2 regions of the Aeromicrobium sp. JJY06 genome follow, and region 2 is predicted to be linked to the other one. Evidence: riboswitches for the same ligand, from Rfam matches in the RefSeq annotation. Region 2 holds a riboswitch; the other holds the start of a gene.
The links. Region 2 has a riboswitch for S-adenosylmethionine ahead of ACGWYL_RS00515 (aminotransferase class V-fold PLP-dependent enzyme). Riboswitches for the same ligand answer to the same signal wherever they lie in the genome.
Positions count from the first base shown of each region.

Region 1 (6,226 bases), 1.5 Mb from region 2:
CGGTCGCTGATGCGCCCCGCGATCGGGTTGAGGACGACGTCCCACGCCTTCGGCGCGAACACCAGCACGCCGGCCAGCGCCGCGCCGATGCCGATCTCGTCGGTCAGGTAGGGCAGCAGCAGCAGTCCGGGGACGGTGCCGAAGGTCCCGGTGGCGACGCTGCCGAGCGCGTAGCCGCGCCGGACCCGGGCCGGAAGCTCAGTCGTCACCGTCGGACGGACCGGTGTCACGGGCCTCGGCGAGCTCGGCCAGGAACGTGGTGGCCCAGCGCTCGATGTCGTTCTCCATCACCTGCTTGCGCAGCGCGCGCATCCGCTTGCGCAGGTCGACCGGAGGCGCCTGCATGGCCTCGAGCAGCGCCTGCTTCATGCCGTTGATGTCGTGCGGGTTGACCTGGAACGCCTGTCGGAGCTCGCCGGCGGCACCGGCGAACTCGCTGAGCACGAGCGCGCCGCGGTCGTCCCAGCGCGTGGCGATGTACTCCTTGGCGACGAGGTTCATGCCGTCGCGCAGCGGGGTGACCACCATGACGTCGGCGGCCCGGTACATCGCGGCCATCTCCTCGCGCGGGAACGAGGCGTGCAGGTACTGGATCGGCTGCTGGCCGATGCGGCCCATGTCGCCGTTGATCCGGCCCACGAGGCGGTTGATGTCGTCGCGCAGCAGGCGGTACTGGTGCACGCGCTCGCGCGACGGGGTGGCGACCTGGACGAACACGGCCTCGTCGACGTCGATCACGCCGTCGCGCACGAGCTCGCCGAAGGCGCGCAGCCGCTGGGGCAGGCCCTTGGTGTAGTCGAGGCGGTCGATGCCGATGAGCACGTGCCGCGGGTTGCCGAGGCTGTCGCGGATCTCCTGCGCCCGGGCGATGACCTCGGGGGTGCGCGAGAGCTGCTCGAAGCCGCGCGCGTCGATCGAGATCGGGTAGGCCCGCGCCAGGACCTTGCGGCCGTCGGGCAGGAAGACGGTGTCGCGCACGGTGCGGTGGCCCACGCGCTGACGCACGAGGCGGGCGAAGTTCTGCGCGCCACCGGGCATCTGGAAGCCGACGAGGTCTGCGCCCAGCAGGCCCTCGAGGATCTGGCGGCGCCACGGCAGCTGCTGGAACAGCTCGGTGGGCGGGAACGGGATGTGCAGGAAGAAGCCGATCAGCAGGTCGGGGCGCAGCTCGCGCAGCATCTGCGGGACGAGCTGCAGCTGGTAGTCCTGCACCCACACGACCGCGCCCTGCGCGGCGAGGGAGGCGGCCTTCTCGGCGAAGCGGCGGTTGACCGTGACGTAGGCGTCCCACCACTCGCGGTGGTACTCCGGGGTGACGACGACGTCGTGGTAGAGCGGCCAGAGGGTGCCGTTGGAGAAGCCCTCGTAGTACTCCTCGACCTCCAGCTCGGTCAGCGGCACCGGGACGAGTCGCAGGCCGTCGTGCTCGAACTCGGGGAGGTCCTCGTCGGCGGCACCGTGCCAGCCGATCCACGCCCCGCCCTGGAGCTTCATGACCGGTTCGAGTGCCGTGACCAGACCGCCGGGCGACGTGCGCCACGAGACCTCGCCGTCGTCGCCGATCCGGCGGTCGACGGGCAGGCGGTTGGCGATCACGAGGAAGTCGGTCTTCTCGGGCGCCATGCGGCCAGCCTAGAGGAGAACGGGCCCGCCCGCCGCGGACCTCACGCGGTGGGACGACGGTTTCGGCGAACGGGAATGACAAGCGTGTGATTTCGCCGGTACAGTCGGGCACATGGCAGCGGTGGAGAGTGACGACCAAGCGGTCCGCGACGGCGCATTGTCCGATCGCGACCGCGAGATGCTCGAGCTCGAGCGCCTGTGGTGGAAGTACGCCGGCGCCAAGGAGCAGGCGATCCGCGACAAGTTCGACATGACCGCCACCCGCTACTACCAGATCCTCAACGCGCTGATCGACTCCGAGGACGCGCTCGCGCACGACCCGCTGCTGGTCAAGCGCCTGCGCCGCCTCCGCTCGCAGCGCCAGCGTCAGCGCCAGGCCCGGCGTACCGGCTCCGACCGCTGAGGTGGAGGAGCAGCCGCCCCTCGAACCGCGCGACGACCGGCGTGAGCCCGAGCGTCGTCGCCCGTGGCACGTCGTCGTGCTGCCCGCCGTCTGGCTGATCCTCGGTGCCCTCGGCGGCTGGGCGATCATCGAGGCCGTCCGCGAGGACGAGGCGCCCGCGCAGTCCGCGCAGCGCACCAGTACGGGCCCGACGTCCAAGCCCACGAAGAAGGCCTCCGCGAAGCCGAAGCCGAAGAAGACGACCGAGCCCACCGCCGAGCCCACGACCGAGCCGACCACCGAGCCCACCGCGACCCGGTCGATCGGCGTCTCGGTCTACAACCAGATCGGCATCGGCGGCCTCGCCGCCCGCGTCGCCGGCCAGGCCCGTGCCGCCGGCTGGACCGTCGGCGCCGTGGCCGACTGGCGCGGTGGGGTCCCGCAGGACACCGTCTACTACCCGGCGGGGCGCCAGGCCGAGGCCGCGCTGCTCGGCAGCGACCTCGGGATCGTGCGCCTCATGCCCGCCACGGGGAACATGTCCACCAGCAACCTGACGGTCGTGCTGGCCAGCCCCCGCTGACCCCTCGTGCGGCCGCGCCATACTCTTCCCATGACCGATCCGGGGCGCACCCTGCTCGCGCTGGACTTCGACGGCACGCTCGCGCCGATCGTCGAGGACCCCGCGTCGGCGTACATCCACCCCGAGTCCCTCGCGGCGCTGCGGCGTCTCGGGCCGATCCTGGGGACGATCGCGATCATCACCGGACGTCCCGTAGACCAGGTGCGCCGGCTCGGCCGCTTCGAGGAGGGCGACGGCCTGGAGCACCTCGTCGTCTGCGGCCAGTACGGCGCCGAGCGCTGGGACGCCGCCACGGGCGAGCTGACCCGGCCGTCGCGCCCCGAGGCCGTCTCGCAGCTGGCCGCGCGCCTGCCGCAGTGGATGCGCGAGCACGATGCGTCGCGCATCCGGGTCGAGGACAAGGGTCTGGCGATCGCGCTGCACACGCGCGGCGTCGCGCCGGGCCTGCTCGACGAGCTGGCCCCGCAGATCGAGGCGCTCGCCACCGAGGTCGGCCTGCACCTCGAGCCCGGCCGCCAGGTGATCGAGCTGCGCGCCTCGGGCACCGACAAGGGCCAGACCCTGCGCGGCATCATCGGCCGCGTCTCGCCCGGTGCGGTCATCTACGCCGGCGACGACCTCGGCGACCTGCCGGCGTTCCGCGAGGCCATCGTCCTGCGCGAGCAGGGGATGGACGTCACCCTCGTGTGCTCGGCCTCGGAGGAGCAGGACGCGCTCGTCGCGCTCGCCGACGTGGTGCTCGACGGGCCCGACGACGTCGCGGCCTGGCTCGGCGACCTCGCCGACCGGTTCGCCCCGGTCTGACCCTCGTCCCTCCCGCTCGTCTCGGCATCCGGACGAAGTGGACGTATCGTGAGACGCGACCCTAGGCTGGCATCACTCATCCCGAGGGGCAGAGGGACACGGCCCGACGAAGCCCCAGCAACCAGCCGACCACCGGCCAGGTGCTAATTCCGTCCGCGGTCGAACGCCGGCCCGGAGAGATGAATGGAGTCGTCGTGAGCGTCACGATCCCTGACCGCACCACCCTTCGCGAGGGCGCCTTCGGCCCCGCCACCGCCCTGAAGTGCCGCGAGTGCGGCGCCACGCGCGAGCTGGGTCCCCACTACGCCTGCTACGAGTGCTTCGGCCCGCTCGAGATCGCCTACGACTTCGGCACGGTCACCCGCGAGCAGATCGAGGCCGGCCCCACGAACATCTGGCGCTACAAGGCGCTGCTGCCCGTCCCCGCCGACATCGAGGACAGCCCCAACCTCGAGCCGGGCTTCACCCGCCTGCTCGACGCGCGCAACCTCGCGGCCGAGCTGGGCCTGTCGAAGCTGTGGGTCAAGGACGACAGCACGAACCCCACCAACTCCTTCAAGGACCGCGTCGTCGCCTGCGCCCTCAGTGCCGCGCGCGAGTTCGGCAGCAGGGTCTTCGCCTGTCCGTCGACCGGCAACCTCGCCAACGCGGTCGCGGCCGCGGGCGCCCGTGCCGGCATCCGCACGGTCGTGTTCATCCCGAGCAACCTCGAGACGCCCAAGCAGGTGAACTCGGCGATCTTCACCGACAACCTGGTCGCCGTCGACGGGAACTACGACGACGTCAACAAGCTCGCCAGCGAGATCGCCGGCGAGGACGAGGGCTGGGCGTTCGTCAACGTCAACGTGCGGCCGTTCTACGCCGAGGGCTCCAAGACGCTCGGCTACGAGATCGCCGAGCAGCTCGGCTGGCGCCTGCCCGACCAGATCGTCATCCCCGTCGCCTCGGGCTCCCAGCTGACGAAGGTGCACAAGGCCTTCCAGGAGCTCATCGCGCTGGGCCTGGTCGAGGACAAGCCGTACCGCGTCTTCGGCGCGCAGGCGCAGGGCTGCAACCCCGTCGCCACCGCGTTCAAGGACGGCGTCGACGCGATCCGGCCCGTGCGGCCCGACACGATCGCCAAGTCGCTCGCGATCGGCAACCCCGCCGACGGCATCTACGTGCTCGACATCGCGCGCGGCACCGGCGGCGGCGTCGAGGAGGTCGACGACGACCAGATCCGCGACGCGATCGTCCTGCTCGCGCGCACCGAGGGCATCTTCACCGAGACCGCCGGTGGCACCACCGTGGCCGTGCTGAGGAAGCTCGTCGAGACGGGCCAGCTGGACCCCGAGCTCGAGACCGTCGTGATCAACACCGGTCACGGCCTCAAGACGCTCGACGCGGTCGCCGGTTCCGTCGGCCCGCGCGCCACGATCGCCCCCACCTACGACGCCTTCGCCGCGGCCGGCATCGCCTGAGCCGTCCGACCGAAACCACCCGAGGAGCATCCATGGCCGTGTCCGTCCGCATCCCCACGATCCTGCGCAGCTACACGAACGACGAGTCGCAGGTCAGCGCCGAGGGCGACCGCCTCAGCGCCGTGCTCGACTCGCTCGAGACCGCCTATCCCGGCATCCGGGCCCGCATCGTCGACGAGGACGGCAAGCTGCGCCGCTTCGTCAACGTGTACGTGGCCGAGGAGGACGTGCGCTTCGCCGACGGCCTCGACACCAAGACCCCCGACGGCACCCAGATCTCGGTGATCCCCGCGGTCGCCGGCGGCTGCTGAGCAGGCTTTCGGCCAGTCCGCCGTAGGCGATTCACGCGCCTGCCGATACGCTGGTCCCGGGTCCGGCAGCGGGCCTTCCCCCGCAGAACAGGTGGTCTCATGGTGCATGGCACCGTCAAGTGGTTCAACTCCGACAAGGGGTACGGCTTCATCGCCGTCGACGGCCAGGACGACGTCTTCGTCCACTGGTCGAAGATCGCGATCAACGGGTTCAAGACCCTCGAGGACGGCCAGAACGTCGAGCTCGAGGTGGTCGAGGGCCCCAAGGGGCGCGAGGCCGAGAACGTCCAGCCGCTGCACTAGGCATCGGGGCCGGGGCCTCGGCCGACCTCGGGTGCGGGGTCGCTTGAACGGGCGGGATTAGCACTCGTATAGTGAGAGTGCTAGTTCCACTTCTACTTATGTCGGAGACACGCACCCATGGCCAAGTCCATCGCATTCAACGAAGAAGCCCGGCGCGGGCTCGAGCGGGGCATGAACCAGCTCGCCGACGCCGTCAAGGTCACCCTCGGCCCGAAGGGCCGCAACGTCGTCCTGGAGAAGAAGTGGGGAGCCCCCACGATCACGAACGACGGCGTCTCCATCGCCAAGGAGATCGAGCTCGAGGATCCCTACGAGAAGATCGGCGCCGAGCTCGTCAAGGAAGTCGCCAAGAAGACCGATGACGTCGCTGGCGACGGCACCACGACGGCCACCGTCCTGGCCCAGGCGCTCGTGCGCGAGGGTCTGCGCAACGTGGCCGCCGGCGCCAACCCGATGGGCCTGAAGAAGGGCATCGAGATCGCCGTCGAGGCCATCAGCGAGCAGCTGCTCGCGATGGCGAAGGACGTCGAGACCAAGGAGCAGATCGCCTCCACCGCCTCCATCTCGGCCGCGGACACCACGGTCGGCGAGATCATCGCCGAGGCCATGGACAAGGTCGGCAAGGAAGGCGTCATCACGGTCGAGGAGTCCAACACCTTCGGCCTGGACCTCGAGCTCACCGAGGGCATGCGCTTCGACAAGGGCCACCTGTCGGGCTACTTCGTCACCGATCCCGAGCGCATGGAGACCGTGCTCGAGG
Region 1 covers NZ_JBIMRD010000001.1:1,647,326-1,653,551, forward strand. Annotated here, with positions in the region: gene ACGWYL_RS08085 (MFS transporter) at 1-209, opposite strand, end outside; gene ACGWYL_RS08090 (trehalose-6-phosphate synthase) at 199-1,623, opposite strand; gene ACGWYL_RS08095 (DUF3263 domain-containing protein) at 1,736-2,026, shown strand; gene ACGWYL_RS08100 (LytR C-terminal domain-containing protein) at 2,028-2,588, shown strand; gene otsB (trehalose-phosphatase) at 2,619-3,392, shown strand; SAM riboswitch class I at 3,466-3,578, shown strand; gene thrC (threonine synthase) at 3,587-4,852, shown strand; gene ACGWYL_RS08115 (MoaD/ThiS family protein) at 4,885-5,163, shown strand; gene ACGWYL_RS08120 (cold-shock protein) at 5,263-5,466, shown strand; gene groL (chaperonin GroEL) at 5,584-6,226, shown strand, end outside.
Region 1: linked by a shared signal. The riboswitch ahead of thrC (threonine synthase) and the one ahead of ACGWYL_RS00515 (aminotransferase class V-fold PLP-dependent enzyme) in region 2 are both predicted to bind S-adenosylmethionine.

Region 2 (6,226 bases):
GACGTAGCCCGTGACGCTCTCGAGCTCGGCGTCGGGGCCGGCCTGCCACGTGACCGTGACGTCCTTGCCGTCGACCGTCAGGACCGGCGCGGCGGGCGCGGACGGCGCGCCCTCGGCGACGACCTCGTTCTCGTCGACACCCAGGCTGTCGGTGGTCGTGGTCGGCGCACCCGTGTCGACCGACTTCTTCGTCGTCGGCTTGGTCGTCGGCTTCGCGGTGGGCTTGGCGACGGGCTTGGCGGTCGGCTTCGTCGTGGGCTTGGCGGTCGGCTTCGGAGTCGGCTCGGCCTTGATCTCGTCGGCGTACTTCACGTCGTTCGGGTTGCCCTGCCAGATGCCCGTCTTCCGGCTGGGCAGGACGTACTTGCCGTCGTCGTCCTGGTAGCAGCCGCTGATCGGCGTGCACCACTGGTCGGCGGGCAGGGCATCGAGGGCGCGACCCATGTCGTCGTTGAGGCACGGCTGGTCGTCACCGCCGTCGACCCAGGTGATGCTCGCGGCCTTCGCGGGCACGAGCAGGCCCTGTCCGGAGAGCAGGATGGTCGTCGCGAGCGCGAACGCCAGGAGCAGGTGCAGCGGCCGGGGCAGGCGCAGGGACTTCGAGGTCACGAGGACTCCTTCGGTGGGGGGGGTGCGGGGTCAGCGGGTGGAGCCGAGCGGACGGCGCTCGGTGGGACGGTCGTCGATCGAGCAGGCGCCGACGGGGACGCCACGGGCCACGGGGATCTCGCCGACCGCGGCCTCGAGGCGCTCCTTGGCCGAGGCCTCGTGCGGGACGACGGCCTCCTTGCGGCCGGCGAACACGTCGTCGTCGAGACGTCCGACGCGGCGAGCCACCACGGTGGCCGCGACCGCGGCGGCGGTGACGTTGGTCATCGTGCGCGCCATGTCGACGATCGCGCTGATCGGCAGCGTGAGGATGACGACCTCGAGCGGCAGGCCGGCCGCGGTGAGCACGGTGGTGGCCACGATCGTGGCGGTGCCGGGGACGCCGGCGGTGCCGATCGACACCAGGAGGCACAGCACGACGAGCAGCGCGTAGTCCGCCAGCCCGTAGGACAGTCCGAGGCCGTTGATGGCGTAGACCGCGAGCATGATCGGCCAGATGCCGGCGCAGCCCGGCATGCCGATCGTGGTGCCGAGCGGCGCGGTGAAGCCGGCGACGTCGGACGGGACGCCCACGCGCTGGGTCAGCACCGTGGTGGTGACGGGCAGGGTGCCGGCGCTGCTCTGCGTCGTGAACGCGGTGCTCTGTGCCGGAAAGATCTTGCGGAAGAACGCGAGCGGGCTCACGTGGGCGGCGCTGCGCAGGATCACCGCGTTCACGACGAACGTGTGCACGAAGCAGGCGACGTAGCCGACCACCAGCAGGCCCAGCAGCGAGAGCAGCTGGTCGCGGCGGCCGACCGCGGAGGAGGCAGCGCCCGCCGTCAGCACCAGGACCGCGTAGGGGGTCAGGGCGATGACGTAGCCGACGGCCTTGTAGATGATGAGGCGGCCGGCCTCGACGAGGTTCAGGAACGGCGCGACCGTCTTCGGCGACCGCTCCGCGACGACCGCGGTGGCCACCGCGACGAGCAGCGTGAAGACGATGATCGGGATGATGTTGTTCTCCGAGACGTCCTTGACGATGTTCGTCGGGAAGAACCCGATGAAGACCTCGGCGAACGGCTTCTGGATCTCGTCGAGCGAGCGGGTGTCGACGCCGGCGGTCTCGAGGTCGGCGTTCTTGCCGATCCCCAGCTCGAGGGTGAGCCCGAGCGTCAGCAGGATGGCGATGAGGTTCATGCCGAGCAGCCACGCCGTGGACGAGAGGCCGATCGTGCGGAGCTTCGCGGTGGAGCCGAGCGACGTCACGCTGGACAGGATGGACACGATCACCAGCGGCGCGACGATCGCCAGCAGCAGGTTGATGTAGATCCGCCCGAGCGGTGCGAGGTAGTCGACGTGGTCGCGGAAGACGACGCCGACGGCGGCGCCGACGACCAGCGCCCCGATCGTCAGCACGGCGAAGTTCGCGCCGATGCGGCCCAGGACCCACACGCCCGCGAACAGGCCGAAGGTCACGGCCAGGGCCACCAGGTTCCACGTGTCCACGCGGCTCCTCCTCGAGATCGGCGCGGGTCGGATCCCGGGCGCTGATGGTGATCCTGTCGGTCGGTGAGCGCGTCGAATGACGATCTCAATTATTGGGACGACGTCCGCATGATGAGATTTGTCGTGGTAGTCCGAGCCGACTGGCAGGCTCTCGCCCACGGTCACGAGTGCCAGCCGCGTCCTCGACGCACAGCCCCGGCTTGCTGGTCGGCAACCCTCCGTCGCGGCGGGGTGCTCCGGGTGAGGACCGGGCCTCGGCCGACCGGCCGGGGCAAGCGCGAGTCACCCCGGAGGTCCTCCATGTCGTCTGTCCTGTCCCACGCCGACTGCCCGCTGCTGCCCCTCGTGGGCGCCGACGTCACCGTGCCCCTCGTCGACGGCCGGTCGGTGCGTCACGTCAATCTCGACGGCGCGGCCAGCGCGCCCGCGCTGGCCTCCGTCGCCGAGCGCGTGAACGCCGTGCTGCCCTGGTACGCCAGCGTCCACCGCGGCGCCGGCTACGCCTCGCAGGTGTCGACCGCGCTGTACGAGCAGGCGCGCGAGGCCGTCGGCTCGTTCGTCGGCGCGCGGTCCGCCGACGTCACGATCTTCACGCGCAACACCACCGATGCCACCAACCTGCTGGCGGGCGCGGTGCCCGGGCGGGTGCTGGTGCTCGACGTGGAGCACCACGCGAACCTGCTGCCGTGGCGGCGCACCCTCGGCGGCTGCGAGGTGCTCGGGGTCCAGGCCACCGTCGGTGCCACCCTGAAGGCGCTCGCCTCGGTGCTGTCGCGTCGCCAGATCAGCCTGCTGTCGGTCACGGGCGCCTCGAACGTCACGGGGGAGTCACTGCCGATCGACGCGGTCGTCGACCTCGCCCACCGGTACGGCGCGCGGGTCTTCGTCGACGGCGCGCAGCTGCTGGCCCACCGGTCGCTCTCGCTGGCCGAGTCGGGTGTCGACTACGTCGCCTTCTCCGGCCACAAGGTGCATGCCCCGTTCGGCGCGGGTGCGCTCGTGGGTCGTCGCGACTGGCTCGAGGGCATCGAGCCGTACCTCGCCGGTGGCGGCGCCGTGCGGCGGATCACCGACGAGGACGTCGAGTGGACCGACGGCCCCGCGCGCCACGAGGCGGGCACGCCGAACCTCGTCGGCGCGGTCGCGCTGGCCGCGGCCGCGGAGGCGCTGTCGTCGCTCGAGTCCGACGCGGTGGCCGCGCACGAGGCCGCGCTGCGGTCGCGGCTGGTCGACGGACTGCGGGAGCTGCCCGGCGTGGACGTCGCGCGCATCTGGTCGGACTCGGCCGAGCCGATCGGCGTGGTCACGTTCCGCCTCGAGGGAGTCGATCCGGGTCTGCTGGCGGCGTTCCTGGCGGCCGAGCACGGTGTGTCGGTGCGCGACGGTCGCTTCTGCGCGCACCCGCTGCTCGACCGCCTCGGCTGGGGCGACGGCGCGGTCCGGGCGAGCATCGGGGTGGGCAGCCGCGCCGAGGACGTCGAGCGCCTCCTGTCCGGCGTGCGCGCCTGGGTGGCGGGGGAGCGCGCGGCCGAGTACCGCCGCGAAGCCGGGGTGTGGGTCGTCGTGGACGACCCCCGCCCGACTCCGGCGTCCCTCGACATCGACCGCCTCGTCGCCACCGCGGCGGCCTGCGCGCCGGTCACCGTCTGACCGCCGCGCCGGCGGAGGGCGTCAGGCGGGCGACGGCGTGGGGCAGGTGTCCAGCATTGAGGCCAGGGCGCGGGCCTCGCTCGTGTCGACGGCGAGGTCCCAGCGCTGCTTCACGTCGATCCAGCGGGTGGCGTAGGCGCACTGGAAGGCGGCCTTCGGTCGCCAACCGGCGGGGTCCTGCGAGCCCTTCGAGGCGTTCGTCGGGCCGTCCGCCGCCACGAGCGACGGCAGGTCGTTCGCGAACCGTGAGCGTCGCTCGGCACTCCACGCGTGCGCGCCCGAGACCCAGGCCTCGGCGAGCGGGACGACGTGGTCGATCTGGATCGCCTGGGCCTGACGCTGGTCCTTGAGGTCGTCGAACTCCAGGCGCGTGCCGTGGTACGGGTCCGTCCACGTCCCCGCGATCACGTCGTGCGGGCACGAGCGCTGCACCTGGACGACGACGGTGCCCGGCACCGCGTCGCGCAGCAGCACGTCGTCGCGCTGGTTGCAGCCGTTACGGTCGACGTCCCGCCACGCCGGACCGAAGGCCTCGCGGTCGTAGGCAGGCACGCGCGGGCGGCGGTCGACGGTGCGCAGGGCGTCGAGCGCCGAGCGCGCCTCGGCCGGCTCGAGGGTGGGCGCCGGCGCGACCGCGGCGTCGTCGCCCGCGGACTCGACGAGGTCGAGCAGCTCGCACCCCGCGAGCGGGACGAGGAGCAGCGAGAGCAGCACGGACCGGAGACGCACGGGGCCACTGTGGCACGTGGGTCCGACAGCGAAGCCGTCCGGCGCGCGCGTCCGGTGGGGACTGATCTTTCGACGTTGCGGTCGCCCCGACGACGTCTCGGTACCGAGATCCGTCCCCCGTCAGGGCGCGTCGAACTCCAAGGGCCGCTTGAACCCCTCGTGGCTCGCCGTGTAGCCGAGGGACTCGTAGAAGCGGTGGGCGTCGGTGCGCCGCTTGTCCGAGGTCAGCTGCGCGAGGGTGGCTCCGCGGGCCTCGCCCCACGCGTGGGCCCAGCCGATCAGGGCGCGTCCGAGTCCCGAGCCGCGGGTCGACGACGCCACGCGGACCGCCTCGATCAGCAGCCGCTTCGCCCCGCCGCGCGACAGTCCGGGGAGCAGGGTCAGCTGCATCGTCGCGACGAGCGCGCCGTCGTCGTCGCGGACCACCACCAGGAGGTGGGCGTCGTCGCGATCGACCTCGCGGAACGCCTCGACGTAGGGCGCGAGATCCACCGACTCGCGGCCCGCGCCGATCTCGTCGTCGGTCAGCAGCGCGACGATGCCGGGCACGTCCGGCTCGGCGGCGCGCTCGAGCGCGAAGGTGCGGCCGTCCAGCGTGAGGGTGTCCATGCCGCCAGTCTCACAGCCCGCGGACGACGGGAGCGCTCGGCGTCAGGCCGGCTCGCTGACGTACCGCGTCGCGTGGTGCACGAGGAGGTCGTGGAGGTCCTGCGCCGCCTTCGTCGGCCGGGCGCCGCGGCGGCGCAGCAGGGCCATCCGGATCACGGTGCCCTCGTCCTCGATGGGGCGGAACGCGAGCCGCGTGCTCGCCTCGCGCAGGTCGAAGGACGTGAAGTCGGGCATGAGCGAGACGCCGATCCCCGAGGAGACCATCTGCTGGCACACATCGGCGCTGTCGGCGGTGTGCCACTTCAACGGCGGCGAGTCGCCGAAGACGCGGTGCGCCACGCGGTGCATCAGGTAGCCGGGGCGGGCGCCGACGAAGACCTCCTGGCGCAGGTCGTCGACGGTGACGGTGGCGCGCTCCGCGAGCGGGTGGTCGGCGGGCAGCACCGCCACCGGCCGGCCGTGGAACAGCTCGGTCGCGACGAGGTCGGGGTGCACGTCGTCGCCGGGCAGCAGCGTCACGAGGCCGAGATCGAGCGAGCCGTCGCGCAGGCCGTCGCGGACCTCGCCGTGACGCAGCTGGCGCAGGTCGACCGAGGTGTGCTCGTGGTCGAGCTCGTGCCCTCGCAGCGCCGGCAGGACGAGCGCGGTGACGCCGAAGTAGACACTGCCGACGCGCGTGGGCCGGTGGAACTGCGACTCGCCGCGAGCGGCCGCGCGCAGCCGGTCGACGGCGTCGAGGACCTCGAGGATCCGCGGCAGCAGCTCCCGTCCCGTGCCGTTGATGCGGGTGCCCGAGCGGTGCCGGTCGACGAGCGTCACGCCGAGCTCGCGCTCGAGCTTGGTGACCGCCTCGCTGAGCGCCGGCAGCGACACGTGCAGGTGCTCCCCGGCGCGACGCAGCGAGCCCTGCTCGCTCACCGCCCTGACGTATTCGAGCTGCTCCAGTCGCATGCTCACCTCCCCGTTGACGGGCGACGCTACGTGATCGGCGACGCCTGTCGGGTGATCTCCCGCGTCGTGAGATGGGGCCGGACCCGGTGCCGGCGTTCGTAGCGTCGTCGACACGCAACAGCGCCCCTCACGAGAAGAAGGCACTCATGACTCACGTCCGTTCCCACCGGTTCCTCCGCACCCTGGTCGT
Region 2 covers NZ_JBIMRD010000001.1:99,092-105,317, reverse strand. Annotated here, with positions in the region: gene ACGWYL_RS00525 (fibronectin type III domain-containing protein) at 1-609, opposite strand, end outside; gene ACGWYL_RS00520 (dicarboxylate/amino acid:cation symporter) at 640-2,097, opposite strand; SAM riboswitch class IV at 2,257-2,381, shown strand; gene ACGWYL_RS00515 (aminotransferase class V-fold PLP-dependent enzyme) at 2,398-3,747, shown strand; gene ACGWYL_RS00510 (HNH endonuclease family protein) at 3,769-4,476, opposite strand; gene ACGWYL_RS00505 (GNAT family N-acetyltransferase) at 4,597-5,085, opposite strand; gene ACGWYL_RS00500 (LysR family transcriptional regulator) at 5,128-6,036, opposite strand; gene ACGWYL_RS00495 (ABC transporter substrate-binding protein) at 6,183-6,226, shown strand, end outside.